DNA from 3 places in the Marinobacter fonticola genome. Region 2 is predicted to be linked to each of the others. Evidence: riboswitches for the same ligand, from Rfam matches in the RefSeq annotation. Region 2 holds a riboswitch; each other region holds the start of a gene.
The links. A riboswitch is a leader RNA that binds a small molecule or an ion and turns the genes downstream of it on or off. The one in region 2 is predicted to bind cobalamin.

Region 1: linked by a shared signal. The riboswitch ahead of FXO11_RS09180 (CbtB domain-containing protein) and the one ahead of FXO11_RS03050 (TonB-dependent receptor domain-containing protein) in region 2 are both predicted to bind cobalamin.
Region 3: linked by a shared signal. The riboswitch ahead of FXO11_RS19185 (ABC transporter substrate-binding protein) and the one ahead of FXO11_RS03050 (TonB-dependent receptor domain-containing protein) in region 2 are both predicted to bind cobalamin.

Annotation. Positions count from the first base shown of each region.
Region 1 covers NZ_CP043042.1:2,065,724-2,075,580, forward strand. The annotation lists gene cobD (threonine-phosphate decarboxylase CobD) at 1-912, shown strand, start outside; gene FXO11_RS09170 (cobyric acid synthase) at 928-2,412, shown strand; gene bluB (5,6-dimethylbenzimidazole synthase) at 2,409-3,110, shown strand; cobalamin riboswitch at 3,149-3,361, shown strand; gene FXO11_RS09180 (CbtB domain-containing protein) at 3,396-3,587, shown strand; gene FXO11_RS09185 (CbtA family protein) at 3,681-4,508, shown strand; partial or broken gene FXO11_RS20425 (ATP-binding protein) at 4,492-5,532, shown strand; partial or broken gene FXO11_RS20430 (magnesium chelatase) at 5,794-6,204, shown strand; gene cobO (cob(I)yrinic acid a,c-diamide adenosyltransferase) at 6,201-6,794, shown strand; gene FXO11_RS09200 (cobyrinate a,c-diamide synthase) at 6,794-8,176, shown strand; gene cobW (cobalamin biosynthesis protein CobW) at 8,179-9,276, shown strand; gene cobN (cobaltochelatase subunit CobN) at 9,276-9,857, shown strand, end outside.
Region 2 covers NZ_CP043042.1:700,290-710,146, reverse strand. The annotation lists gene pyrE (orotate phosphoribosyltransferase) at 1-164, shown strand, start outside; gene FXO11_RS03075 (DUF4124 domain-containing protein) at 383-973, shown strand; gene FXO11_RS03070 (hypothetical protein) at 1,072-1,539, opposite strand; gene FXO11_RS03065 (fibronectin type III domain-containing protein) at 1,948-2,460, shown strand; gene FXO11_RS03060 (DUF2782 domain-containing protein) at 2,537-2,866, opposite strand; gene polA (DNA polymerase I) at 2,967-5,687, shown strand; gene FXO11_RS03050 (TonB-dependent receptor domain-containing protein) at 5,802-7,595, opposite strand; cobalamin riboswitch at 7,770-7,970, opposite strand; gene FXO11_RS03045 (OmpP1/FadL family transporter) at 8,317-9,720, opposite strand.
Region 3 covers NZ_CP043042.1:4,301,684-4,311,540, reverse strand. The annotation lists gene FXO11_RS19190 (FecCD family ABC transporter permease) at 1-269, opposite strand, end outside; gene FXO11_RS19185 (ABC transporter substrate-binding protein) at 266-1,282, opposite strand; cobalamin riboswitch at 1,422-1,623, opposite strand; gene FXO11_RS19180 (heme NO-binding domain-containing protein) at 2,082-2,645, shown strand; gene FXO11_RS19175 (putative bifunctional diguanylate cyclase/phosphodiesterase) at 2,638-4,530, shown strand; gene FXO11_RS19170 (SelT/SelW/SelH family protein) at 4,879-5,166, shown strand; gene FXO11_RS19165 (methyltransferase) at 5,179-6,393, shown strand; gene FXO11_RS19160 (outer membrane protein assembly factor BamE) at 6,399-6,896, opposite strand; gene FXO11_RS19155 (OmpA family protein) at 7,070-8,251, opposite strand; gene FXO11_RS19150 (ATP-dependent helicase) at 8,594-9,857, opposite strand, start outside.

The DNA.
Region 1 (9,857 bases), 1.4 Mb from region 2:
ACGATTCCCGATTCCATCTGGCAACGCTTGCCGGAAGACGACGACGGCCTCGTTGACACCGTACGGGCATGGTGCGACACCCCGCCCACAGCCGGATGTTTACCCGTCGCGGGGAGCCAGGCCGCCATACAAACCTTGCCACGGTTGCGAAAGCCTTGCCGGGTTGGGGTACCGTATCCAGCTTACGAAGAACATGCGCGTTGCTGGTCGCAGGCCGGCCATACCGTAGTTTCCATTGACCCGTTAACGGCAAGCGAGGAAGAGGACTGGCTGGAAGGGTTGGATGTGTTGGTTTGGATCAACCCCAATAATCCCACCGGTCGCCAGTGGGCACGCTCGCAACTACTGGGCTGGCACGAGCGGCTGCAGGCCCGGGGAGGGTGGCTCGTGGTCGACGAGGCTTTTCTGTTGCCCGATGATCGCGATGATAGCTTGACGCCGGTAAGTGATCGTCCTGGCTTGCTGGTCCTCAAATCCCTGGGCAAATTCTTTGGACTCGCCGGTGTCCGCGCCGGAGCGGTGCTGGGCGATAGCACTGTTACGACACGGCTTGCGGTTGAGCTTGGCCCCTGGTCTATCAGCCATCCTGCACGGTTCCTGATGAAGCAGGCCCTGGCAGATACCGCTTGGCAGACGAAGACTTGCGCGCGACTCCGTCGCGATGCGGCACGCCTCGACGCGCTCCTCCAAGCATTCGGAACGTCCGTCTCAGGAACGGCCTTGTTCCGTTACGTGGCTTTCGACGGCGCACATGCGGTGGCCGACCATCTGGCGCAGCAGGGTATTCTGGTTCGTCGGTTTTCCAATCCCGCTGCGTTACGCTTTGGTCTACCCGGCGACGAACCACAATGGCTGCGGTTGGAAGCCGCTTTGGCCCATGTTCCATGCCCACAAACGTCCTCATCACGCTAAAGAAAGATACGCCACATGACCACATTGATGATCCAGGGCACTACGTCCGATGCCGGTAAAAGCACCGTGGTGGCGGCCTTATGCCGCTGGCTGGCGCGCCAGGGTGTCTCGGTGGCGCCGTTCAAACCGCAGAATATGGCCCTGAACAGCGCCGTTACCGTTGATGGCGGCGAGATAGGGCGGTCCACGGCTTTGCAGGCGCTGGCCTGTGGTCTGGAACCCCACAGCGATATGAATCCTGTCTTGCTCAAACCCCAGAGTGACCGAGGCGCGCAGGTGATTCTTTGTGGCCGCGTTCACGGCAATATGGATGCGCTGGATTACCACGCCTTCAAAGCCGAAGCATCGAAATCGGTGATGGCCGCGTGGCAGTCACTGAGCCAACGCTATGACGTGATCATCGCCGAAGGCGCCGGGAGCCCGGCGGAAATCAACCTTCGCGCCAATGACATCGCCAATATGGGCTTTGCCGAAGCAGCCGATTGCCCGGTGTTGCTGGTGGGCGATATTGATCGCGGCGGTGTCTTCGCTCAGTTGGTGGGCACGCTGGAGCTGGTGTCGCCCAGCGAGCGCGACCGCATTGCAGGGTTTGTGATCAACCGGTTTCGCGGAGATCCGGCGCTACTGGAATCCGGGCTGCGCTGGCTGGAAGATCGAACGCATAAGCCCGTCGTCGGCGTGATGTCCTACCTCCAGGGGCTCTTGCTTGATGCCGAGGACAGTGTGGGTTTGACCGGGGTCAATGGCAAAGGGGGTCTCCGGATCGTCGTGCCATGCCTGCCGCGCATCAGCAACCACAACGACTTTGATCCTTTGCGGCTGCATCCAAATGTGGAGCTTTTGTTCGTTGCCGTAGGGCGTGACATTCCACCTGCGGACGTGATTATCCTGCCGGGCAGCAAGAACACGCGGCACGACCTGGAATGGCTCAAAGCCCAAGGCTGGCCTGCCGCGATTCAGCGCCATCTTCGATACGGCGGTCATGTTTTCGGTATTTGCGGCGGTTTCCAGATGCTGGGGGATACGGTCGCGGACCCGGACGGCCTGGAAAGCGCCCCGGGGGCGACGAAAGGATTGGCGCTGCTGTCGATGACAACCCGGATGGTCGCGGGCAAGCAGCTACGGAATGTGCAAGGGATGCTTCATTTGGATAATCGTGGCGTTGAAATGACCGGTTACGAAATGCACAACGGCGTTACCACCGGTTCCGCACTCCAGCGGCCGCTGATCGACCTGAATGGACGGGCCGATGGCGCGATCAGCGAAGATGGGCAGGTGATGGGCACCTACGTCCATGGGATTTTCGACCGGCCCGACGCGTGCAGCGCGCTGTTGACCGCCTGGGGCTTGAAAAACGCCGAATCGGTTGCGGTCGATTACCCGCAACACCGGCAAACCCAGCTGGATCGACTGGCCGACCATATCGAGCAAACACTGGATACAGCTTGGCTCCGTCGCGTACTGGGTCTGGAGGATAGGGTGGGTAGGACGAACACATGAGCAACGACAATCGGAATGCGTTCACCGAGCAGGAGAAACAAGGCCTGTATCGAGCCATCCACGAGCGCCGGGACGTCCGCTCCCAGTTCCTGCCGGATCCGATTCCGGCGGAGGTTCTGGCCCGGCTTCTGGAGGCCGCTCACCACGCGCCATCGGTGGGTTTCATGCAGCCCTGGGACTTCCTGGTGATCGACAGCGTGGAGGTGCGGCGCAGGGTACTCGGGATCTTCGAGCGGGAAAACGAACGGGCAGCGCAGAACTACCCGGGAGAGCGCGGTGAAACCTACCGTAGCCTCAAGCTTCAGGGCATCGTTGAAAGCCCCATGAACCTCTGTATCACCTGCGACCGAAGCCGTGGCGGTCCGAATGTGCTTGGGCGCAACACCATCGTGGAAACGGACCTGTTCAGCACGTGCCTGGCGGTGCAGAACCTGTGGCTTGCGGCCCGGGCGGAGGGCATCGGTGTGGGCTGGGTGAGCATTCTCGATCAACACGAACTGGCGCAGGTTCTGGAGCTTCCGCAAGACGTGTACCCGTTAGCCTACCTGTGTATGGGATACGTCAGCGAGTTCCTCGCCCAGCCAGAACTGCAGGCCAAAGGCTGGCGGAGCCGGCTACCTTTGAGCGAGCTGGTTCATCGCAATGTCTGGGGCAAGGCCCTGGAGCCGGGCGACGGCTTGGCGCCCTTGATCAAATAACATCGACAGCGTTGCTACCCTTCAATCAATGGATTAGGATGGCTTCGTTACGGACAGGTGCCCCTGAAGTCCAGGGGATAATCGGGAAGTATGGTGTGGCCTTAAGGCCGATTCCATCGCTGCCCCCGCATCGGTAATAAAGGCGTAGTCTGCGGATACCACTGGCGCAAGCCGGGAAGGTGTAGACGATGATTCAGCCCAGCGCTGAATCCCCTTTGAGCCCGAAGACCGGCCTGTTATTTCGTTCAATCCGATAACGGTGCGGCGGGCACCGAGGAGCAAAACATGTCTGTCATCAGTTCTCCCTCAAGCGAGCGGGCTTCCGTCTCGTCCTCCAAAGTTTCTTCCCTGGCCCCGCACGGCGCAGTGCTGCTATTCGGCGTTGTGATCCTGTTTGCAGTGGGCTTTTTGCCGATGAACGTGGCCCACAATGCGGCTCACGATACCCGGCATGGCTTCGTGTTTCCCTGCCACTAAAGTATTGATCGACTGACCATCGGGCCATGGCGCGTGTTGAATGCGCAATGGCGGTTGTCGCGGTTCCAATACACCGTATTCGGAGGGAAACCAATGTTCCGTTCCTTGATTCTCAGTGCCTGTTTAATTGGCGTTGCCCTGGGTCTGATCGTCACCGCCGTTCAGGCAGTCGGCGTTACCCCCATCCTGCTCGATGCAGAACAGTATGAGGTCGTCGAAGCATCTGCGCCCGACGCCGGCACTCATGGCGAGCAACCTGATCATCACCAGGCTGACTACCAGCATCACAGCCACCAGCATGACGACCATCAGCGCCACGAGAGCGCCACCGGTCACCACCATGGTGGCGACGATTGGGCACCCGCCGACGGCGCCGAACGCACCTTCTACACGGCGCTATCCAATATATTCGCCGGCATAGGCTTTGCGGCCGTAATGCTGGTGGTTATGGCGCAATTGCGCGAGCGGGGCAAGCTGGCCCTGACGCCCACGCGCGGTCTTTTGCTTGGGGGCCTTGGCTACCTGGCCGTCTTCGTGGCGCCATCGATCGGCCTGCCGCCGGAAATACCGGGAACCGCCGCCGCGCCGCTCGAAGCGCGTCAGCTTTGGTGGGCGTTTACGGTATCAATGGTGTTGGCCGGGTTTGCCCTGCTGTTCCTGGCGCGGGGTTGGATAAAGCTGGTAGGCGTGCCATGCCTCGTACTGCCTTATCTGGTGGTGCCCGCACACCCGGACGGTCCATTGTTCTCTCATCCGGACCCGGAAGCCGTTGCCGCGTTAAACGAGCTGCACCATGAATTCATCTGGGCATCCGGCATGACCAATTTGGTGTTCTGGCTAATGGCGGGTCTATTCTGCGTGCTGGCGTTGAAGCGCCTCTACGATGCATCTCCGGAGCAACGTGATGAAGTTGCAGCCTGAGTTTCCGTTTGCAGCCATTGTCGGGCTCGAATCGCTCAAGACAGCGCTGGTGCTGAACGCCATCAATCCGCGTATCGGCGGCGTCCTGATTTCCGGCCCGCGCGGCAGCGCCAAATCAACGCTGGCGCGGGGACTGGCCGACGTCCTCCCGGCTAGCAGTCAGGGTCAACGTCCACCCTTCGTCAATATGCCTCTGGGAACGAGTGAAGACAGGCTCGTGGGGAGCCTGAACCTGCAGCAGGTGCTGTCTGAACAGGAAGCCGTTTTCCAACCGGGATTGCTGGCCAACGCCGATGGTGGCGTGCTCTATGTCGACGAAGTCAACCTGTTGCCGGACAGCCTGGTGGACTTGCTGCTCGATGCCGCCGCCCGCGGGGTCAACGTGGTGGAGCGGGACGGGCTGAGCCATACCCACCCAGCCCGTTTCAGCTTGATTGGCACCATGAACCCGGACGAAGGCGAATTGCGCCCCCAGTTATTGGACCGTTTCGGCCTTTGTGTCGAGTTGGGTAAAACCATGCCGGCGTCCGAGCGCATCGCAGTGGTTCAGCAACGTGAGGCGTTTGAGCGGGATCCTCAGGGCTTCTGCGCCGACTACGACGAACGGCAGCGGGCGCTGACCGACCAAATCAGCGTCGCCGAAGCAGCGCTTTCGACGATATCGACCGCCCCATGGGTCTACGAGCATATTGCAACCGGGTGTGCGGCAGCCCAGGTTGAAGGCCTGCGGGCAGACGTGACCTGGCACCGTGCCGCTCAAGCCCATGCTGCCTGGCGGCAAGCGACAACCGTTGAGTTGGAAGACCTGGATGCCGTCGGGGAATGGGTGCTCGCTCATCGCCGGATGACACCTCCAGAACCACCGCAGAATTCGTCTCCGCCTGGAACTACGCCGCCGTCGGGAAACAGGAACCCGTCGGCCGAGGCCGGTGGCACGGGCTCAAGCGAATCCGCTCAAGGGCAGTGGGGTGCCATGCCACCGGCCAGCGAACGCAGCCAGCCGGTTGTGATGCCGTCAACGCCCGCTTTACAGCGTAATCCGGGGGAAGAGGCCGCTCAGGGCCGGACGCAGAGCCGTCGCAAAGGGCGCCAGTCCGGACGTCGCAGCCTTTGTGGCCTGTCCAGCAAGCCCGACTGGTTCGCCACGCTGGTTGCCAACCACGGGCGCTGGCCATGGCAGCAGCTAAAATTCCAGAAGGCGCGTGCGGGCCAGCCGATGCTGCATCTGGTATTGCTGGATACGTCAGGGTCGACCCTGGGTCGTCAGCTGTTCGGGCGTGCAAAAGGGCTGGTCCAGAATCTGGCGCGAAGGGCCTACGGTAGCCGCGACCAGATGGCGGTCATGGGATTCGGTAACGACCGCGTAACCAACATTCTGCCGCGTCGACGCGCGCCCAAGGACATGTTGACCCAACTGGATGCACTTCCCGGTGGCGGCGGTACCCCGTTGCGGGACGCGCTCATCAAGGCCAGTCGCGTCATTCGCCAATGGCAGCGCCGGGAGCCCGGCCTGAAGATCCGCACCTATCTCATCACCGACGGACGCATTCGCCATTCCGTAACCGACGTACCGCCTCTGGGAGACTGCATCGTGATCGATGCGGAACAGGGCGCGGTCAAGCGGGGACGCGCGAGCGTCATCGCACAACAGCTGGGCGCGGCCTACCGGACGCTACCCGCCATGGAGGCATCGTGAACGATAGCGCCCATCGAAACCGCATGCAGAAAAAGAAGGACGTGGTCGACGAACGCATCGCGAAAGCGTCCGAAGAGCGGGGCGTACTGATCCTGCTGAAGGGCAACGGTAAAGGCAAGAGCAGCTCGGCTTTCGGCACGCTCGCCCGTTCACTGGGGCATGGTTACCGTTGTGCGGTTATCCAGTTCATCAAAGGTCGTCGGGAAACCGGCGAATATCGGTTCTTCCGCGAACACCCGGCGCTGGATTGGCACATCATGGGCCATGGCTTCACCTGGGAAACCCAGGACCGGGAGAAAGACATCGAAGCCGCCCAGGCCGCCTGGGCCATAGCGGAAGGCCTGCTCAAGGACCCGCGCTACCAACTGATCGTGTTCGACGAAATGAGTTACATGCTCAAGTACGGCTATCTGGAACCGGAGCCTATCGTCGAGGCGCTGCAGCAGCGCCCGCATCACCAGAACGTGATCATTACCGGCCGCACCATGGCCCAGCCGCTGCAGGCCCTCGCCGATACCATCAGTACCGTGCAGGACGAACGCCATGCCTTCCGCGGTGGCGTTAAGGCCCAGGCGGGGATCGAGTTCTGATGGAGGGTTCAGCGACCAACCCGAGCACCAACCCAGGCCAAGCCCTTTGTCCGGCGGTGTTTATTGCGGCGCCGGCATCGGGACAGGGAAAAACGACCGTTACCGCAGCCCTGGCCCGTCTGTTGCGCAATCAGGGCAAGATCGTGCGGGTGTTCAAGACCGGTCCGGATTATCTGGACCCATTGGTTCTGGCCCAGGCTTCCGGCCAGCCGGTGGATCAGCTTGACCTGTGGATGGCTGGCGAAGCCTATTGCCGTCAGCGTCTGTTCGAAGCGGCGAGGGACGCGGACCTGATCATCGTCGAAGGCGCCATGGGGCTCTTCGACGGCGAACCGTCCAGCGCCGACCTGGCCGCGCGCTTCAACCTGCCCATGGTGATCGTGATGGACGTCAAGGGCATGGCGCAGACGGCTGCCGCACTGGTCACCGGTATGGCCAATTTCCGGGATGACGTCACCATCGCTGGCCTGATTGCCAACGCCTGCGCCTCCCAGCGCCACCGTGAACTGATTGAATCCGCGCTGCCCGATACTCTGCCGCTGCTGGCAACCCTGCCCAGAGATCCGGAGCTGGCCCTGCCGGAACGGCATTTGGGGCTGGTTCAGGCCGATGAAATCCGGGATGAATTAGAAGGGCGTTTCGAAGCCGGGGCACGAGTACTGCAAACCGCTGGCCTGGCCGAGAAACTGATGCAGTTACCACCGGTGACGTTCCTGGCGCCAGTCAATGAGACGACAAAACCGCCCAGGGCTCTTGATGGCGTCACCATCGGTGTTGCGCGGGATGCGGCCTTCAGTTTTATCTATCAGGCCAATCTGGACCTGTTGCAGACGATGGGTGCGGATCTGCGGTTTTTCTCTCCCGTCTACGATAGCGAGCTTCCCGCGTGTGAAGCCCTCTGGCTGCCCGGCGGCTATCCCGAACTTTACGGGTCTCAATTAGCGGCCAACCACCCGATGAAAGCGGCAATCCAGACATTCTTCGCAGCGGATAACCCCATACTGGCTGAATGCGGCGGACTGCTGTATTGCCTCGAGACCCTGACGGATTACGACGGCCAGACCCACGAAATGCTGGGGCTGCTGTCCGGGCAGGGCGCCATGAGAGGCCGGCGCGGCTGCCAGGGTATGCAGACCGCCCATCTGCCCGAAGGTCCCATTCGTGGCCATGCGCATCACCGCTCGGTCAGCCAGGGCACGCCGGACCCTATCGCCTACGGACAGCGCCAGCGGCATCCCGCGCCGGGCGAGGCTATCTTTCGTGAACGGCGTCTGACGGCGTCCTATCTCCACCTGTATTTCCCCAATAATCCCGCGGCCGTGGCCAAGCTATTTGTGAAAGAGCCCGCCGGGGCCGAGCGCCAACCGATTCAAGGAGCCTGACGATGCAACTGAAAAAGATACCCGCCACGGTGGTCACCGGCTTCCTGGGAAGTGGCAAAACCACACTGCTGGCCAGCATCCTGCGCCAGGTCACCGGCAAGCGCATTGCTGTGATCGTCAATGAATTCGGCGAGCAGGATATTGACTCGGACGTGCTGCGCAGCTGTTCCCTGGGGTGCGAGGAAGACACACCGGTCAAAGGCGAGGAAAGCGGCATCTACGAGCTGGCCAATGGCTGTATCTGCTGCACGGTTGAGGAAGAGTTCCTGCCGGTCATGAAGAAGCTGGTCGAGCGTCGCGATCAGATCGATCACATCCTGATCGAGACCAGCGGCCTGGCGCTGCCCAAGCCCTTGGTGCAGGCCTTCAACTGGCCGGACGTACGCCAGCACTGCACGGTCGATGCGATTATCACCGTGGTGGATGGCCCCGCCGTCGCCGCTGGACGCTACGCGGCGGATGTCGACAAGGTCGAAGCCCAGCGTCGGGCGGATGAAAACCTGGATCACGATCCCAGCCTGAAAGAACTGCTGGACGATCAACTGGGCGCGGCCGACCTGGTCATCGTCAGTAAGACCGACCTTCTGAGCGATGACGAGCGCAAGCGGGTTGAAGACGTGGTGCAGCAGCGCGTGCCGGCGTCGGTCAAGACGCTGTTTATCGACAAGCAGACTCTCGCCGAGGATACGGCTCAGTTGGAAGCCCTGATGGGCATCGCCGCCGCCAGCGAGAACACCATCGACGGGATCGACAATCACCACGACCGCTACCATGCCGAGGGCGCTCATCACGATCACGCCCATGACCATTTCGATTCCTGCGTGATTACGCTGGGCGAAGTCGACGGCGAGCGGCTCGCCACCACCCTGAAACAGCTCCTCAAGGACTACCAGATCTATCGCGCCAAGGGTTTCGCGGCGCTGCCGGGCAAGCCGATGCGTCAGGTTGTCCAGGCCGTCGGCCAGCGGCTCGATACGCATTTCGACCGGCTCTGGGGTAAAGAAGAGCAACGCCAGACGCAACTGGTCGTTATCGGCAAGGGGTTCGATGCCGCGAAGCTCAAGGATGCCCTGACCGCTGCGCAAACCACGGCGGCCTGATGCATCTGTTCGCGGCCAAACCCGGAGGCTTTGTCGACGACGAAGGCATTGTCGATCTGCAGCAGACCCCGGGCGATATCGTGATCCTCTCCGCCGCCGACAGCAGCCTGTCGGCCCTGTCGCAGGCGGTGGAACGGATGGATGACGGCTATCCCTCGGTACGGTTGGCGAACTGGATGAACCTGGTCAAGCCGGCAGCTTACGATCTCTACGAAGACCGGGTGCTGGACGACGCTCGGCTGGTGATCGTGTCGCTCATGGGCGGCACGTCCTATTGGCAATACGGCTACGAGCGTTTGCTGGCATGGGCATTGACATCGAGATCGACATCGGAGGCACGTCAGCTCATTGTTGTCCCCGGCTGCGATGCCCGTGACGACGAGCTGCTTAAGGCATCGACGGTGCCGTTCGATACGGCATGGCGTGTCTGGCGCTACCTGCGAGAGGGTGGTGCCGACAATGCCGAACAGTGCCTGCGGTTCGTGGGTGACCAGTGCCTTGAACGAGCTGATAAATGGCGCGAGCCAAGAGCCATTCCCGATGCCTTGCTATACGCACCCGCGGCAGCCACCGGCGGTCGC
Region 2 (9,857 bases):
GCCAAGGCGAACTGTCCGCCATTCAGGAAGTGGAAGCGGAATTCAAACTGCCGGTTGTGAGCATTATTCGCCTAGAGCAGGTCATTAGTTACTTGTCCGAGCGCGACGACTTTGCGGAAAACGCCCGCAAAGTAGCTGACTATCGCAACCGATACGGTATCTGACCACCTCATCAGCAGGGCGCCGAACCCACATGCCAAGGAAGGTAACCTTTGGCCGCAACCGCTAACGCTTTTTCACAAGCCGTCACGGTAAAGTCTGTTATTCTTCAGACAAACGATAGTAAACGGTGAATCAGCAGTTTATGAGACACTTACCGCGACCTGCCCTGGCAGCTCTGCTATGCGCCTGCCTGGCAGCACCTCCCCTGCTTGCTTCAACCATGTACCGATACAAGGACGATAACGGGCGCTTGGTGATCAGCAATACGGTTCCGTCGGAAAACTCGACCCGCGGCTATGAAATCCTGAATTCGCGAGGCCGGGTAGTCGATGTGGTCGAACCGGCACCGACCGAAGAAGAACTCGCCGCCCGCGAAGCCGAAAAACAGCGCATGGCCCAAGCACAAAAACGGCGCCAGTCCGACGCTGACCTACTGCGCACCTTCAGTCATCCGGACGATGCCGTTCGAGCTTTGCAGCGCAAATTGCAGGAACTGGATAGCCTGGTCCAACTGAAACGCGGCAATATCTCGGTCATCGAGAGTCAGCTTGAGGAGCAACAAAGCAAGGCTGCCGACCTTGAGCGGGCCGGCCGTGAAGTGCCGGAAAATCTGCTGACACGCATCGATCGCCTACGCTCCCAGATCCGGGAGATCGAGAAAGAGATCGCGGTTCAGAATATGGAAACTCAGGCCATACGCGAAGCGTACGAGGAAAAGATCGAACGTCTGGAAACGATCACCGGTGAAAAGCGCACTTTATTGCTGGAAGCGGCTAGCGGTATCGGACCTTCAAGCAGCGCCGGTAACTGAGGAGTCTCTGTAAACCTCAGAAAGACAAGCCGCAAAAAAGCAAACCGCAAAAAAAGAAAGAGCCGATCACGGCTCTTTCTCGTCCAAGCACCCCGAGTTTAGGCGGACGTAGACTCGGACTTCTTGTTCGTCGAGTCAGTCGCGGTCTTAGCCGAGTCAGTCGAGGCCGTCTTGCTGGCCGAGGTAGTTTTACGCGCAGCATTAGCTCGCTTGCCTGACGGCGCCTGGCTACGCTTGACCGGCTTCGCCTGATCGGAAACCTCATTGGCGGTCGCCGCTACGGCGTCAGCGCCTTCGACCGTTTCTTTCTCAATCCGAGCTACAACCTCAGAAGCCAAAGAGCCTACTCGCGTGTTGAAGCTACGCAGCTGCCCAAACAGGCTTTTGCTATAACCGTCGTAACGTTTGCGCAAGCCTTTCACGCTGTATTCGCGAGCTTCCGACTCCAATTTTTCGGCATATTCAAACGGCTTGGAGGCCAGCTTCTTCTGCTGTTCTTCCGCCGCGTTAATGCCCTTTTCAACGACATCCTGAAACTGCTCTTGATAGTTTCTTAGTTTACCCATGGCGGTATCTCTCCTTTGCAGTGGCTCGTTGAGCATCTGCTGATGATTCGGCGCGCTATGCGCCCTTTAGATAACACCGCCGACATTACGTCTAAAAATTAGAATAATCATACTAAGGACAAAAAACAGGGACGCATTACCCGGGCCAGCGCAAGCACCTATGTTTTTATATTACGCGCAGACCATGTGACAAACATCGCAATTCGCTGATTCTTAGGATATCTCGCACGCCAACCCCAACCATTGTCGCTTGAGGGGATAATAATCGTCGGCATAATGACGCGGACTTAATGTCTCGAACTTAATGGTCCGATAAAAAAAGGTCATACCCAAGCACTTCTTAAGAACAAATATTCGATAACAAATAAAGTCCGCTTGAGCGGATCTATTCAAAAAAATGGCAGGCGCGTGATGTTTAACAACCAACCGCCGGGCGTGCAGGACGCCCTGGCTTTGCTTTTTATTGCGGCTCTAACGCTTTCTGGCTGCAAAGGTGGCGGCGTTTCCAGCAACGCCACCACCAATGTGAATGTGGCCCACAACACCGATGCTCAGACGCTTAACAATCCGGCATGGTCCACTGAGACAGCCAATGGAACGGCCAATGAAACAGTCAATGAAACACGCCATACCGAAGCGGCTGGTTATCGGCACGCTCCACCAACCCGCCTGCAGTGGTTGGCGCCGGCCACTCGCGCCGATGGCTCGAAGCTGTATACAGGCGAGATCCATGGCTACAAGATTTATTACAAGCTGCGCCATCAGCATGTGTTTCGTATTATCCAGGTAGACGACGCCAGCTCGACTCACTACCCCCTAAAAGAATTCATCCCCGGGGTGTATGAATTCTCGATATCAACTTTAGACACGGAGGGCCTGGAAAGCCAACGCTCGGAGCTGGTAGCGGTCAACATCATTTGAAACGACAACCCCCGGTTCGTTATGTGGGAGCAGTTGATACCTGCTCCCCATGCCGCCTTCTCCCAAGCGGCTGTCATCACCACTCGAAAAGAACCCATTTCGGCACCACCAGCTGCGAGCCATCCTGGCGAATGAATCCGCCATCAACCGGAATCAGGTAATAGACCGGCCCGACTTTGGGATCGACCCTGATTTCCCTCAATTCGCCGTTCACACGGTACTCATAATAAGTAGCGTCTTCGCCCGGTCGAATGACAACCTGAGGCTCATCCGATGGCGGCTGGTACTCCGAAGCCCGCACCGGTTCGTTGTCCGCCGCTGATTCTTGCGCCTGCGATACCTGAAGAAAAGCGACGGAAAAAATGCCGGCAGCGACGGCGGTCAGCAGGGAGAGGGTTCGTTTCATGTTAACCTTGGCATCCTGAAATCGATGGTGTTTTTAGGGAGCTTCCCTGAGATTTGCACAACACCGCCCTCTTCACAACCTGATTCCGGAAACCGCAGCTATGAGCCAGCAACAGACGCCACCGGTTGTTCTTGTCGATGGGTCGTCCTACCTGTTTCGCGCCTTTCACGCCCTCCCTGATTTGACGACCAGCAAGGGACAGCAAACCGGTGCAATCAAGGGCGTGATCAGCATGATTCGCCGTATAGACAAGGACTACCCGGGCTCCAAAGTGGTTGTTGTTTTCGATGCCAAGGGCAAAACGTTCCGCCACGATCTCTATGAAGAGTACAAGGCCCATCGTCCACCCATGCCCGAGGACTTGGCCACCCAAATCGCCCCGATCCACGAGATTATTAGCGCCATGGGCCTGCCGCTATTGATCGTACCCAACGTGGAGGCCGACGATGTGATCGGCACCCTCGCCTACGAGGCGACCGCCAAGGGGGTGGATGTGGTGATTTCCACCGGCGACAAGGATATGGCGCAACTGGTCAGCAATCACGTCACCCTGATCAACACCATGACCGAAACCGCTATGGACCGGGAGGGCGTGCAGGAAAAATTCGGCATCGCTCCCGAGCAGATCATTGATTACCTCGCCCTCGTCGGCGACAAGGTGGACAACATTCCCGGCGTGGAAAAGTGCGGCCCGAAAACGGCGGTAAAGTGGCTGCAATCCTACAACAACCTGGGCAACCTGCTTGAGCACGCTGACGAGATTAAGGGCAAGATTGGCGACAACCTCCGCGCTGCGGCAGAGATCCTCCCCCTGAGCCAGGAACTCGCTACCATCAAAACAGATGTGGAGTTGGCGTTCGGCATTACCGACGTCAACCCGGAGGAACCCGACAAAGAAAAGCTGCTGGCTCTGTTCAAAGAACTGGAATTCAGAACCTGGGTGGACGAACTCAGTCGCCAGGCGGACGTTCCGGACGTCTCCAGCGATGAGGCGGCGCCGGAAGCGCCCGAAAAACATTACGCCACCATCACCGATAAAGCGGCATTCGATAGCTGGGTCGAACGATTGGCGAAGGCCGACCTTTTCGCCTTCGACACCGAAACCACCAGCCTCAACTATTCCATCGCCGAAGTGGTCGGGGTTTCCTTTGCCATCGAGCCGGGCGAGGCGGCCTATGTGCCCTTCGGCCACGACTATATGGGCGCCCCGGATCAACTCGAAGGCGACTATGTACTGGGTCAGCTCAAACCGTTGCTGGAGGACCCGCGGCGCAAGAAGGTGGGCCAGAATCTCAAGTACGACAAAAACGTGCTGGCCAACCACGGCATCTCTTTGGAAGGAATCGCCGAGGACACCATGCTGGCGTCCTACGTGCTTAATTCCACAGCCTCCCGCCATGACATGGATAGCTTGGCACTGAAGTATCTGGGCGAGGCCACGATCTCCTTCGAATCCATTGCCGGCAAAGGCGTCAAGCAGCTCACCTTCAACCAGATCTCGCTTGAGCAGGCCGGCCCTTATGCGGCCGAAGACGCCGACATCACCCTGCGCCTGCACCAAACGCTGCGCCCAAAACTGGCGGCGGAGCCCAAGCTCGAGTCGGTTTATAGAAACATTGATCTACCCCTGGTGCCGGTGCTTTCCCACATGGAGCAGCGCGGCGTCATGCTCGACACGGCCACCCTGCGAAGCCACAGCCAGCAGCTGGCCACGCGTATGGCGGAGCTGGAACAGGCGGCTCATGAAGAAGCCGGCGAAACATTCAACCTTGGCTCCCCCAAGCAGCTCCAGGCCATTTTCTACGAAAAGCTGGGCCTGCCGGTGATCAAGAAAACGCCGAAGGGCGCGCCCTCGACCGCCGAGCCGGTGCTGCAGGAGCTGGCCCACGACTACAAGCTGCCGCATCTGATCCTGGAGCATCGCAGCCTGAGCAAGCTCAAATCCACCTACACCGACCGCTTGCCGGAGGTGGTTAGCCCCCGCACCGGGCGCGTGCATACCTCTTACCATCAGGCCGTGGCGGCGACTGGACGCCTGTCGTCATCGGAACCCAATCTGCAGAATATTCCGATCCGCACGGAAGAAGGCCGGCGTATCCGCCAGGCTTTCGTGGCTCCCGACGGCTACAAGCTGGTGGCCGCGGACTATTCGCAGATCGAGCTGCGCATCATGGCGCATCTTTCCGGCGACAAGAGCCTACTCAATGCCTTTGCCGAAGGTAAAGACATCCATCGCGCCACTGCCGCCGAAGTGTTCGGCACGTCGGTAGACGGCGTGACCGGCGAACAGCGCCGCAGCGCTAAGGCGATTAACTTCGGCCTGATCTACGGTATGTCGGCGTTCGGCCTGTCACGTCAGCTTGGCGTGGAGCGCAAGGTGGCCCAGGAATATATCGATCTTTATTTCCACCGCTACCCCGGCGTGGCCGAGTACATGGACAACATTCGCAAGCTGGCCCACGACCAAGGCTATGTGGAAACGCTTTTCGGACGCCGCCTCTACTTGCCGGAGATCAACGCCCGGAACAAGCAGATGCAGCAGGCCGCCGAACGCACTGCGATCAATGCGCCCATGCAAGGGACCGCTGCCGACATCATCAAACGCGCCATGGTCACGGTAGAGGATTGGCTGCTGAACAGCCACGCAGACGAGGCTCGCATGGTGATGCAGGTTCACGACGAACTGATCCTGGAGGTGAAGGAATCCGCGCTGGACAAGGTCATGAAGGGACTGACCGAGCGTATGTCCAGGGCTGCGGAGCTGGACGTGCCGCTGCTGGTTGAGGCCGGTGTGGGGGACAACTGGGACGAGGCTCACTGAGCAGCTCGCGATTAACTATCGCAACTCACTTGACTGTAGGTTGGGCTGGAAAGCCCAACAAACCCGACAAATCTTGTTGGGCTTGCCAGCCCAACCTACCGGACTTCCCGCACATCAGTAGGTATAACGCAGTGTAGCCAGAACCTGGCGAACCTGGCCGGCGTATCCGGTAGCGGTAATGGCTGTCTGATCGAACAGGTTGGTCACCTCCAGCGCCACGTTCAGCGATTCCGTGGCCCTATACGCGGCCCCGGCGTTAGCAATAACGTAGCCGGGTATGCGGGCATCGCCGGTGTCGACAGCGTCAGTGCGTCCGAGCAGCTCCACGTTCAACTCCACTTTCTCAAGCACTTTTGTTCCCGCCAAACGGCCATCCCACTTCGGGCGTCGTTCGAGCTGGGCGTTAGTCTCGTCATTCGTCGCACGCGTGTAACCTACGCCAGCCTCAAGCGACCAGCCATCAGCTTTATAAGCAGCGCTCAGCTCGGCACCCTTGGCCGTCGCGCGATCAACGTTGTACGGAATGAAAAGTGGCGGCGGACTAAGGACGACCAGCTCATCAAACTTGGTCTTGTAGACCGCCAATTCATAAGATACGCGTCCAACGCTTCCTTTTAGCCCAACCTCGAAAGTATCCGAAGTTTCGGCCTCGAGATCCGGATTGGCGCCAAATGGGGAATATAGATCGTTGAATGTCGGTGCTTTAAATCCAGTGCCGTAGCTGAGATAGGGGCGGAAGAAGTCAGCCAAATGATAGCCGGCCGAAATGATCCCAGTCGTTTCCTCGCCGTACGCTTCATTATCGTCTTGCCGAAGGGATGCGGTCACATGCAAGGGCTGGTCAACGGTCTGCCATTGCACAAACACAGCGTTGTTGTAGCGCTCCTCTTCCGTGTATTGGGTCGAGGCGTCGACTTCCTCGTCGACACGCTCCAGCCCGATAGTGAGCAACTGATGATCAGTCAAACTGACATCGCTTTGCAGTAGATACTGGAGGCGACGGGTCTCATAGTCGAAGAAATCGGCCGTATCGACGAAATTGTCATTGGTTTCGCGGCCGAATCCGAGCTGCGCCCGCACTGTCACCCGATCTGACGCGGCATAGTCAGCGAACACGCGGCCGGACTGCTGAACGAACCTGTTCCAATACCGGTCTCCAAAAGACGGCGAACCATCGTAGTCGTTCTCTCCCTGCGCATGCATGAAGTTCAGGCCCAGCAATAGGTTATCGGTGACATGCCGATCCAGGCTGGTCGCGACCGATTTGCTCTCAAAACCATCGGCATCATTTTGCACACCGTCCGGCTGAGCATCCACACCCTCGGTATCGTACAACGAAGCCGACAGACTATAACGCGTGTCACCGGAGCCCCCCGCAAAATGTTGAGTGAGCCGTGACGTTCCGTTATTCCCTGCGCTGACCTCGGAAATGACCTCGGGTTCCACCGTGCCACGGCGCGTGAATATCTGGATAACCCCGCCAATGGCCTCAGAGCCATATAGACTCGAGCGCGGACCCTTAACGACTTCGATATGGTCCACCAGTGCCAACGGGATATTTTCCAGTTGAGCGGTGCCGGCCGTCGCCCCACCGATCTTGACGCCATCGACCAGCACCAGCACGTGATCGGAATTGGCGCCGCGAATGAATACGCTGGACTGTTTACCCGGCCCACCCGTACTCGTTACCGACACACCTGGCACCGTGCGAATGATCTGTTCGATGGTTGTTGCGGAACTTCGGTCAATGTCCTCCCGACTGATGACGGTCACCGAGGCGTTTGCCTCGTCCACGGTCTGCACCGTGCGAGTCGCCGTCACAACCAACGGATTCAAGGTTTCGGCATGCAACCCTGCACAGACTGAGCTCGCCAACAAGCTGAAGGCAAATTTGGAGGAAACTCTCACGGGTACGCCCTTTAACGGAAGTCGAATAACCCGGCGAGAAGAGGAACGTGCGGCAGCTGATGCGTGTCACGGCAGGAAAGCCACCGGTGAAGCCCTCCGCTACACCGCATGTCGTTTCAACGCCTCTATACCTCTCGGTGCACGACACTTGGTCTGTGCACAAAACTCGGGGCATGAAACGCGTCGCAAGCGGCCGGTCTCCGGGCTCACAATGGCATCGTCGAGAGAGATGCCGGCGTCAGCGCCTTCCCAGGCAAATACCCAGTGGCCAAAGCTGACTGCCGTTCATTGTTTACCGTTGCGGGGGCAGCACTGGGTTTGCACCAGTTTCCCGTTTCACTCGCCTGGGCGAGCACCGCTTGCAGGTTATACGGGGACTTTTAGCCCCCGATGACAAAACTGTCATCTTAATACGAGCGCACTTTAGGTTCTGACCATCGAACGGTCAATGCAAAATGCAGCAATCAGGCCGGCACGTCACTGCAGAGCTTCGAGGCGCTGCGCCAAAACGGTGCCTACACCCCCCCGGAAAACCAGCGAGAACACCCGCTTCCGCCCATGGCGGTAAAACTCGGGTTATTACTTATCGCGGGCGCAAAATGGTCTTGCCGGTTCACTGAGTGATACCCCGATGAAGTCCAATAGGGATTTTTAAGCGCCTTAAACGCGACAGGCAGGCCCGGAGGCCTGCCTGTCGTAGAAATTCAGCGACGCTAGATCGTTAGAATGCCTTGCTGACCTGCACGGCGGCGCCCCACGCACTCAGCTCGTACGTGGCCGAGTAGCTGGCTGCGCCTTCGGCAGGCTCGTCATCGACAGTGTATTCCCGCTCGTTGACATCTACATCGTCAAACAGCAGCACACCGCCCGCAACGTCCACCGTCCAGCCGGACGGCGCGTGGGCGTATTGGGTGCCTAGCGTTAGCCACTGACGGTCATCGGATGGAATACGCGCGGTGCGGAAGTTCTCGTTTACGGGCGACTCATCGTAAGCGTAGCCCGCTTTGAAGGCCCACTCCGGGGTGGCTTGCCAGATAGCGCCAACGTTCACCTGCCAGGTGTCCTTCCAGTTCTCGGAGACGTGGCCGATAATGTTTTCCTGCCCGTACTTGTCTTCAGCGATATCGGAGATCGGCCCACCGCCCTGGTCGCTTTCTATATCAAGTGCTTCGAAACGGCTCCATTTGGCCCAGGTCGCGCCAGCCAGCAGAGTCACGCTGTCGGTCAACCGATGGCGAACGCCGAAGGTCAGGCTCTCGGGGATTTCCAGTGGCACCACCGCATCTTCCTGCAAATTAACGATATTGACATTGACGCCACCGGGTCCGATCGACGGACTTGGCACGTTGGTCAGCGTTGAATCGCCTTCCAGCTCAAGCTCGGTACCGGTCTGGCCGGACAGGCCAATCTGGGTGCGATCAGACAGTTCATAAAGCAACCCGAAGCTAAAGGTGACGCCGACGTCGTCGCCTTCGGTATCGAAATAGCCTTGCTCCAAGGCGGGTCCGGCATAGCCCAGCTGGCGCAACTGCGCCTCATTGCCACTGTAATCCTGGAACTTGGTCAAACGGCCTTCCGCGTAGAGTACGTTCACGCCGAAACCCAAAGAGAACCCCTCGCCGTTGTTCAGGGCAATGGAAGGGCTAAAAGCGATAGCGGTCAACTCCGTCTTATCGGCAAAGAAACGGCCCACGAAATCATCTTCGTAATCCGCTGAGAGCCCGTATGGCGCATGGATGCCGAAGCCGACGTCAACGGTGTCGTTGATTTCGTGCGTCATAAAGAAGTTCGGCAGCACCGCCGGATCGGCAATATCACCGCCGTTCGAGCCTGATACCGGCTGATTAATGGCGTTGCGGGCTGTAGCCGTACCTTCTTTTGCTTCGGCGTCGATATCCAGTACAGCGGCGCCGAAAGAGATATTCGTGCCCGAAAGCTGGCTCATGCCCGCCGGATTAAAATAAACCGTGGTGGCGTTCTCGGGGTTGGCTGCGGTACCGGCATTCGCTGTGCCCATGGCGCTTGCACTCTGCTCGTTCAACGCAAAGCCGCCAGCCATGACGGCACCGGGACTACACAGTACTGAAGCGAGGATTGCGCGCGACAACGTGTTGTTGTTTCTCATTTTATTGGATCTCCGCCTAAAGTCGTAGGGATGCGAGTATACGCACGAGCAAGCGCTGGCCTCAAATGCCAAGGCAACCCATTCGGATTGCATATTGTTAGTTATTACAATCGCTTGTGTTCGACTAACTGGAGATT
Region 3 (9,857 bases), 940 kb from region 2:
CCGGCAAGCGCCAGCCCGGCACCGCAGGCCGCCGCCACGATGGCGCGGCTGAACCGGTAGCTCCAGACGATACCCTCGTCGATACGGTCCACGGCGTAGCCCGCATCCCAGAGCCGGTTGGCGAGCACTTTGAGTACGGTTTCGATGGGAATCCGCGTCTCGCCAATGGCGGTACCGGCGATCAGCGCGCTAACCAGCACCAACGGCGGCAACCAGACCCACCGCAGCCGGGAGCGCACCACCGTCTGTAGCGCCACGGTCGAATTCATCGGTCGAAGGACATGCTTGCCAGCGCCTCGGAGAGTGCCTCAAGGCCAAAGATCGTGCGTAAAGTGGCACTCATGGCATGGGCGTCCATTTGTACGATGCGTCCTTCGCGGACAGCCGTCATCTGGCGGGTCACCGGGTCGTCGCGCAGGAACGCCAGTTTCTTTTCCACATCGTCGGCCGGGAACCGGCGCCGGTCCATCCGGGCGATGACGATCACGTCCGGGTCGGCCTTGGCGATGGACTCCCAGCCCACCGTGGGCCATTCCTCGTCGGACTCGATCACGTTGCGGATGCCGAGCTTGTCCATCATATAGCCCGGCGCGCCCAGACGCCCGGCGACGTAGGGATCGATCTCCAGATCGGCGGAGGAGAACCAGAAGACCGCGGAAAGATCGCCTGGCAGCTCGAGGTTTTCGGCACGTTCGGCAGCGTCGGCTTCCCGCGTCTTGAGGTCGGCGACGAGTGCGGCGCCTGCGTCCTGCACATCGTAGATGGCCGCCAGCTCGTTGATGCCCTTGTAAATCGAATCCGGGGAGAAAGCTGCCACACGGGTCCCGTCGCCGCCGGTGGAGTTGTCCTTGGTATCGCAGTCCGCGGGCATGATGTAGGTCGAAATACCCAGTTCATGGAACTGCTCGCGGGTCGCGACGCTTCCAGTTGATCCGACGTGCCATTCGTACTGCACGGTCACCAGGTCCGGCTTCCGGTTTACCACGGATTCAAAACTGGGGTCGTTGTCGGCGATCCGGTCGATGCCCGCATTGAGTGCCTCGAATTCAGGGAGCACCGGATTGAACCAGACCGAGGTACCCGAAACGGTGTTGCCCACGCCCAGAGAGTAAAGGATCTCTGTGGCGGCCTGGCCGATGGTGACGGTGTTTTCGGGGGCGGCCTCGAAGCTGACAGCGGCGCCGCAGTTGGTCAGAGTAACGGGGTACTCGGTGGCATCGGCCAGGGTCTGGGGTCCTGGCAGCGCGCATAGCGCGAGCAGGGCGGGGCGAAGGAAGCGCATAGTGGAACTCCGGATCAATCAAGGTTGAACGGGGGTCCAATAGTCCGGAAGCGCTGGTCGGCAAAGCGGCGGTCCAGGGGGCGCGCCGAATGATGAAACGAGTCTCATCCTTCCTTCCCCCGGGACACCCCGCCCGGCGTTATGAAACGTCTTGTCGGCAGGTCTCCTGACTGACGGGTCGTTGCTCGCCCAGCCTTCCCGGGATGGTATCCCAGTGGCATGGAAGGACGTGGCTCACCGTCTACAGTTGCGGGGGCAGTTTCGGTTCGCAGCAGGGCTGCGGCGAATTCCCTGTTAGGGAGCCTCTGAATAACTCCTGGACCGCCTCTGCGTGCTCTGAAGGCTGTAGCTGCAAGGCGGGGCTCGCCGGTAATGGCCGTAGTCCTTGCCAAGAGCCGCAACGCGGCAGATGCAGTCTTCAGAGCGCGCCCTTCGGGGCTTTTAGAGCCATCCACACTCCGCGTTGCGACTTTTTGAAAGGCAACCAGCCTTCCTGCAAAGTCGCGCCTTGATTGTGGATGGCTCTAAAAGCCAGAGGCGATCCAGGAGTTATTCAGAGGCTCCTTAGTTCCCGAAGGAAACCGACGATGGGAGAATATACGCCTCGTCAGTGAGGGACAAGTATGGCCGGGGCCAGCACGCCCAATCCACCGCATCGATTGGCTAGGTAACCTTTGGTGGTATACCTATTCCCGTTAGATGTCCGAGTCTGCACAATGGCGTCCAAGATGGGCCAAGAGCCTGTCGAAGGCGACGGATTGCTTTGCCGACCATTCCGTATCCGGAGTATCCAGCTTTCATGATTGGTTTGATCCAGAAGGTCCTTGTAGACCTGATTCGCCGGCACGGTGGCGACGACGCAGTGCAAGCGATCTGTCGGCGGGCTGATGTCCCGCCGGAGCGTGCGTTCCGCATAGATACGGATTACGCCGACACCGAATGCCTGCGCCTGATTGAGGCGACCGGCGAGTATTTCGGGCTCGACGAAAAGGCGCTCTACCGGCTCTACGCCGACCAGTTCATCAAGGAAACCAAGGCTCTGTTCCCGATGTTCTATCAGATGTCCCCCTCGGCACGGGAATTCCTCAAGCGCCAGCCCCGGGTCCATGACACGCTGGCGTCCAGCCTACGTAGCGCCCCAGGCCGGGACCGGGTCAGGGACAAGTTCAACGTGGAAGAAGTCGGTGATACGCTGAGGGTGACCTACCGTTCGCCAAACCGGCTATGCGGCCTTTACGAGGCCCTGTTCGAGCGCCTGCTCGACGAGTACGGTGAAACCGGGAGCATCGAGGTGACGTCATGCCAGAAACGCGGCGACCCGCTTTGTACGTTCTGCCTGCGCGTGGAGTCGTCCGGTGAGTGAATCGGAAAAGCGCCTACGGCGCGACATCAACCGCATCGCCGACCAGCTCTGCCAGGCGATCGACGGTCGGTTCGACTTCCAGGTCAGCGCGGAAACCGAAGACATGGACGTGCAGAAGTTGTCCGTATTGGCCAATTTCGTCCTGGAGTCCGTGCGCCGTAATATCGACGAACTCGAGCAGATCAAGACCGAGCTCGAAGAGCGGGTGGCTGATCGCACGCGCCGGCTCGACCTGATCATCAAAGGGTCCAACGATGGCGTCTGGGAATGGGATCCGGTTGCCGACTGCTTGCAGGTCTCCCAGCGATGGCGGGAAATGTGTGGGCGCCTGGACTCAAGTGACGCGCTGACTCTGGATGATTGGGTGGCGATGATTTATGCGCCGGATCGTGCGGCATTTCGCCAGCAGCTTGACGACCACATCGCTGGCCGGACCGATCGCTTCCGGGCCGAGTGCCGTCTATCCGACGGTGCGGGCGGCTACCGCTGGGTGGTGGCGCGAGGTATTTGTGAACGTCATCCCGAGTCCGGGAAAGCCCGTCTGGTGTCCGGTACCCAGGCCGATATCACCCGTCAGAAGTTCGTTAATCCGGTGACCGGATTTTTCAACGGACGTTATCTGGAGCTGGTGCTCGGTGAGCGATTGACGCATCAGCCGAACGAGCCCCTGGATCTTATCGTGGTGTCTCTGACAAACGTCGCGTTGGTCGGCGAGACACTAACGGCGAATGAGACCGCCGCGCTTTCGCGGGATCTACGCCGGCGAGTCCAGGACAATGTGCGCGAGGGCGAGTTGATAACCAGTCTTGCCGATACCACGTTGGCTATCCTGATCGACGACCACGATGCCGGGGCCATTCGTACCCGCGCCCGGCAGCTATTACGGGCATTCGACAGCGCGTTCAGCATCGAGGATCGCAGCATTTGGCTTTCGGCCGTGGTCGGCGCCATCCCGGTCAGAGAGAGCGGGCTGGCGTCGGCGGAATCGGTGCTGCAGGCGACCCGTATGCTGATGCGCAAGGCCCGTCAGCATGGCGGCGGAAGCTTTCTGATCTATCAGGAAGAAATGCGTGAAGAGAATCTGGAGCGCCTCGATACCGAGCAATTGTTGCGCAGTGCACTTCGTCATGGCTGGGTGGAATCGTTTCTCCAACCGTTGGTGAACCTGCAGCAGGGCCTGGTGACTGGCTTTGAAGCGCTTGCCCGGATCCGCCATCCGGATAGGGGATTAATCTCCCCGGCGCTTTTTATTCCTGTCGCCGAGGAGACGGGCCTGATCCGGGAGCTTAGCGAGCGTATTCTCGAGCTGACGATCCCCCTTTTCAACGATCCGGCTCTGATCGAGAATTACGGTGAGAGGTTCACCCTAAGTATCAATCTCTCACCGGTGCAACTGTACGACCCCAGGCTTGCCGATGATTTGCTGAGACGGCTCTCCGAGGCTGGCGTGTCGCCTGATCGCCTCAAGATCGAACTGACGGAAACCGCGGTCATGGCCGATTCCCGGGTCGCCATCAATCTGATGACGCAGTTGCGTGAGCGTGGCGTCGCCGTTGCCCTGGACGATTTCGGGGCGGGATACTCGTCGCTCGGCTACATTCGCAGTCTGCCGCTGGACCAACTCAAGATCGACCGTACGCTGGTATCCGGCGTCGATAGGGATGAAGAAAAACGGGTCATCCTGGAAATGATTATTACGCTGTGCGAACGGCTCGACCTGGTCGTGGTGGTGGAAGGCATCGAGAATGAGCTGGAGTTGAGCTGCCTGTTAGGCATGGGCGCCATGGTGGGGCAGGGTTTCCTGTTCAGCAGGCCGCTGCCGGTGGACGAGCTGGTACGCACGGTGCCGCAAAGAGGGTTGTTGCAAGCCGCTAACTTGCCATGAAGTAAGCAGAATGAAGCGCTGGCCAGAGCGCTCCCATCACGAGAAAATAGCGTACTCCATTCGCCCTAGTGCACTGTTTGGTTAATTCGCTGACTTACTGCGAGCTTCTGAAGGCTTTGGACAAGGCGCTGGTCTGCAGGCATGGTGGTTCCATGTCAAAGAGCAGTAACGCAGATCCAAAGCCTTCAGAAGTTCGCCCGGAGGGAGGCCCTGAGAATCTGGCTAGCGGCGTTGCGGCGGCTCGATGTGGAACCACCACACCTTTACCACCGCGCCTTGCTATCCAGATTCTCAGGGCCTCATTAAGTCAGCGAATTAACCAAACAGTGCACTTGAACCAGGATGCCCATGTCGAGCCGCGTCGAGATTCATTACTGTACCCAATGCCGCTGGTTGCTTCGATCAGCCTGGATGGCCCAGGAACTATTGACCACCTTCGAGGACGAGATCGGCGAGCTGACGCTGAAACCGGGTACCGGCGGTATCTTCGAAGTGCATGCGGATGGCCGACGGGTCTGGTCGCGCAAGGAGGCGGGGCGCTTCCCGGAGATTACCGAGCTCAAACAGGCGGTGCGGGATGTCATCGCCCCGGATCGCAGCCTGGGCCACATCGATCGCAAAAGTCAGGCTGAATAAGCGGGTCTACCGATGACCGATAGTCCCGCTTCCGATGCAACCGGTGAGTTTGTCCGCTGGCAGGCTTTGGATCAATGGCTTGCTATCCACAGCGATGTCTGGCGGCCGGCGCCCTTCGCTACGCCCGAGCCGGCCTGGACGCATCGTTATCCGGAAATGACCGGTTACCTGGAAGCGCTGGACGACGATGCCGTCAATCGCTTCGAATCGGATACGTCAGCGTTAGTGGCGGCCTTGGCCCGCTGGTTGCCGGATCTTGCGATCAGGAACGACCTCCTCCAGTTGTCAGCCCTGGGCGGCGAGCCTTGCCCATTACCTGAAGTGAGCGCGGTGGATATGCCCGGCCGCAAGCGCGAGCAGGCGGGCGCTTTTACGGCAGCCTTAGGCCCACTGAAGCACCCGGTATTGGACTGGTGCTGCGGCAAGGGTCATCTGGCGCGCACACTGGCGCAGCTTGCTCCGTCGGCGCTGGAAGGCTACGAGTGGAATCGCCAGCTGGTGGCCGATGGCAATGCGTTGGCTCAGCGCTACGGCGACCCGGTAACGCTCTACACTCAGGACGTGCTCGACAACGCGCTGTCCTGGCCCGCCCGGCGACACGCAGTGGCGTTGCATGCCTGTGGCGACCTGCATCGTCGCTTGATTAAAGGCGCATCTAAACACCGATGGCCTCGGGTCAGCATTTCACCGTGCTGTTTCCACCTCACTCAAAACACCAACTACCAGCCACTTTCACGGCGCGCGCGGGAGCACGGCATTAACGCCGCTCTCTCCCGGCAGGATATTCGGCTCGCGGTACGTGAGACGGTCACTGCCCCGGCCCGGGTGCGACGCCAGACCGAAGTGTCCCAGGTTTGGCGTCTGGGGTTCGACGCTTTGCAACGCGCCGTGCGTGGCGTGAACGACTACTTGCCGGTGCCGCCGCATTCACCTGCGTTGAATGAGGCGGGGTTCGAGGCGTTTTGCCGATGGGCGGCGGCAAAAAAACGGATCGTTTTGCCAGACGATGCGGACTTCGGCTATTGGCTGGCTCTCGGTGAGCAGAGACAGGGCCAGGTGCGTCGTCACGAATTATTGCGCCACCTGTTCCGGCGTCCGCTTGAGGTGTGGATGGTGTTGGATTACGCACTCTACTTTGAAGAACAAGGCTACCGGGTGCGGCTGGGCACTTTCTGTCAACGTGAGCTGACGCCCCGCAATCTGCTGCTTGACGCCACGCTGGATTAAGAGCGTTAGGGTTTGCGGTAAACCACGTTTTCCACGCAGCCGTCACGAAAGTAGACATAGGTCAGCTCGTATTGCAGGCCGTAGTAGTCGGTGGTGTAAACCCAGGTTTCCTGGGGCACCGGATAGGTTTCCGGTGGTCGGCCAAAGGCGTCGATGACATTCTCCTTGGTCATCCCTTTGACCACCTGTTCGCGGATGACATAGCGTCGCAGGTCGGTGGAGGGGATATAGCGGCAGGGATCATCAGGAGGCCGGATTGCTGGAGGACGAGCGGTTGCGGCCTGGTCTTGTTCGGTCTCGGGTTCTTTCTTGTTGGGCGGCGGCAGGTTGGTGTCGAAACGGCCGCCGATGCGGTTGTCTTCGACAACGATCCGTTCGGCGTCCTGACCGCAGGCCGTGTCGGAAAAACGTGTGCCGTCGGGACCGTGGCAACGAAAGACGTCGGCCACAGCCGGCGCGGACAGTAACAATACACCAATAAACAGGGCTGCCGTACTTCGCATTGTTTTCTCCGCACTGGTGTTCGGCGCTGTCTTAATTTGGCTCCGCTTTATCTTTGCACAGATTTATCCGCGCAGGTTGATCGTTGCGCAGCTTTATCGTTGCGCTATCTTTGCACTACAAAAAAACGCCCGGCGTTAAGGCCGGGCGTCGCGTTCTCGGTAAGCAGGATTCATTACCGCTCGAGCTGTATCCGTGCCTCCACGCGGCGGTTGTCTGCCCGGCCGGCATCGGTTGAATTGTCAGCAACCGGCTGAGTTTCACCGTAGCCTGTCGCACTGACGCGGTCAGACGCTACGCCCAGGCGATCCGTCAGACGCTGCGCGACGGATTCGGCACGGCGCTGGGAAAGGGTCTGGTTGTACTCTGCCTTGCCCGTGCTGTCGGTATGGCCGGCAACTTCAACGCTGGTTTCCGGGTGCTCCTTCAGGAAGTCCGCCACGTGGCGCAGTTCGCTGTCGTACCGGTCGCCAATGTCGTCGCTGTTCAGCGGGAACTGGATTTCCAGGGTGAAGGTTTCCACTTCTTCGGTAACGCCTTCACAGCCACGGTCATCGACTTCCGCACCGGCGCTGGTGCCCGGGCACTGGTCTTTGCTGTTAACGACACCGTCGCCGTCGCTATCCATTTCGCAGCCGCGGCTGTTCACCTCTGCTCCGGCCGGCGTGTTGGGGCAGGCGTCCCGGCTGTCGGCGACACCGTCGTTGTCGCTATCCATCTCGCAGCCGTTGGCGTTGACCTGCGCCCCTGCCGGGGTGTTCGGGCACTGGTCCCGTTCATCGTTGACGCCGTCGTCGTCGGCATCCTGCGGCATGGCCGGTTCCGGTTCGCTACCGCCAAAACCGAAGGCAAAGCTGATGCCCACCGTGGCCAGCGTGTCGAAGTGTTCTTTGTCGAGGCTGTAGAACTCGCGCACATCACCGCGCAGAGAAACAACATCGTTGACGTTATAGCGGATACCGCCACCCAGGTTCAGGCGGGTTTCCCCGTCGACGCCGCCGCCCAGATCGTCGAACTCCGTATGGCCGGCACCTGTCGCCAGGTAGGGGTTCCAGTCTTCATCGGGGTCGTTCAGGTAGTAAAGGCCGTCCAAACGGTAGTCGTCAAAATCGCTGTCGCCGGGGACGTGCTGGCGGTCGGCATCGCCGCGAGAGAAGACACCCTCCACCGACCAACGGGGCAGGAATCGATATTCAAGGCCAACCCCGAAAGTGGCGGTTTCGCTCAGGTCGCGCTCGTCGTCGAACCACTGGAAACCCATAAAGGGATTAACGTAAACCTTCTGCTCGTCCGCCAGGGCTGGCGTTGCAATGGCTGCTGCCAGCGTGGCCGCGGCCAGTGAGCGGGATAGGGTCATTTGGAACCTCCTGTTCATTTCACTCGGTTTTTTCTGTGTTTGGTTGGTGTTGTTCAGTTTTTTTAGGGAGCCGTACCGCAGAGTCCAAACCGGCTAAGTAACCCATTACGAACAATTTAAGTGAAGGGATTCACGTTGCACAGGGTTTCAGGGGTTTATTGCAGGATTGAAATCTTTTGATTTGGGTGGCTGAAGCGAATGTGGGTCCTCACTTTCGCTGTCCTGGATGGCCTTCTATGGCCAGCCAGGACTGCCAGAGGCGTCCATGTCCCCGGCTTCAGTGAGGACCCACATTCGCTCCGATCCATCTCGGAGCCTTGTCTACATCCTTAGGGAGGAGGCTTACAGCGCCTCCGGCAGCCGAAAATACAAGTGAGCGCTCTTCTTACTGAAGGTGAGGGTCTCGCCCGTATCGAAGCGGACATCGAAAGCGCCTTCGGATTCATCGGTAACCTGCCCGGGACCGAGGATGGCGTGCACCAGACGCTCTTGATGCCAGACAGGGCCGCTTCTGTTCAGTTCGGGACCGGGATCCGGAGTCGTCAGTTTGACGCCTGCGCGGTCGGCGTAGCGTTGGCTGATGGTGGTTAGTGGGTGCTTCAGCGTCAGCTCTTCGCCGGACGCCGGTTGGTCGTCCAGTTGTTCGCCGAGGCTGGCGGATAGCCCAAAGCACAGTTCGTGTAGGAAGCGGCTGCGGCCCTGGTCACCGTCCAGGTGTGGGGTGCCGGTGTCGGGCCGGGTGATCAGGTGCAGGGCTTCTTTGGTGCGGGTCAGGGCGACGTAGAGCAAGCGGCGTTCGCTCTCTACCAGCGCCTTAATGTCGTCGGTCTGGCGCGCGGTGTAGGGCAGGTATTTTTCCTGCAGGCCGGGGATGATGACAATGGGCCATTCCAGGCCCTTGGTGCGATGCATAGTGGAGAGCTGGAGGCCGCCACGGCCGGGCTGGCGGGCTTGCTGGCGCAGGGTGTCCAGGTGAGCGAGGGTTTCGCCGACACCGGCGTCGAGTCCGTCGATGTAGGCTTGGAAGCCACGCACGGTCTCGATGCGCTCGTTGGCGGCTTCGTGCGTCATGGCCAGGCTGCGGATGCCCTCGAACAGTTCGGTGTCGTCGGCGTAGCGCCCGATGAGCTGGCTGGCCGAGCCCGGGAAACGGTCCAGCGCCATCAGGCAACGGCCCAGCTTCTTCAGTTTGCGCCCCGGAAGCGGGCCAAGGGCGTCGAAATCCAGGTCCAGCAGGCGTGCGCCCCAGTCCCGTTCGAAGCGGGCCAGGAACTGGGCCAGATTCTGCAATTCCGCTTCCTTCAGGCCGACATGGGGGAAGCGCAACAGGCTGCGGGCGGTATCGAACCGGGCTTCTTCCGGCAGGATCGGGAGCTGACCGGCACAAACGCGCAGCAATTGGGTGATGGCCTCAATTTCCCGCGTGAAAAGAGCGCCTTTGTTGCTGTCGATACGATAGGGGATTTGCCGCGCCAGCAGCCGCAACTCGATCGGCACGCTTTGACTCCAGACCCGGAACAGGACCGCAATGGACTCCAGCGGCGCGCCTGAATCCCGGTGGGCTTCGACCAGCCGCAGGATAACGTCGCTGTCCTGGCTGGATTCG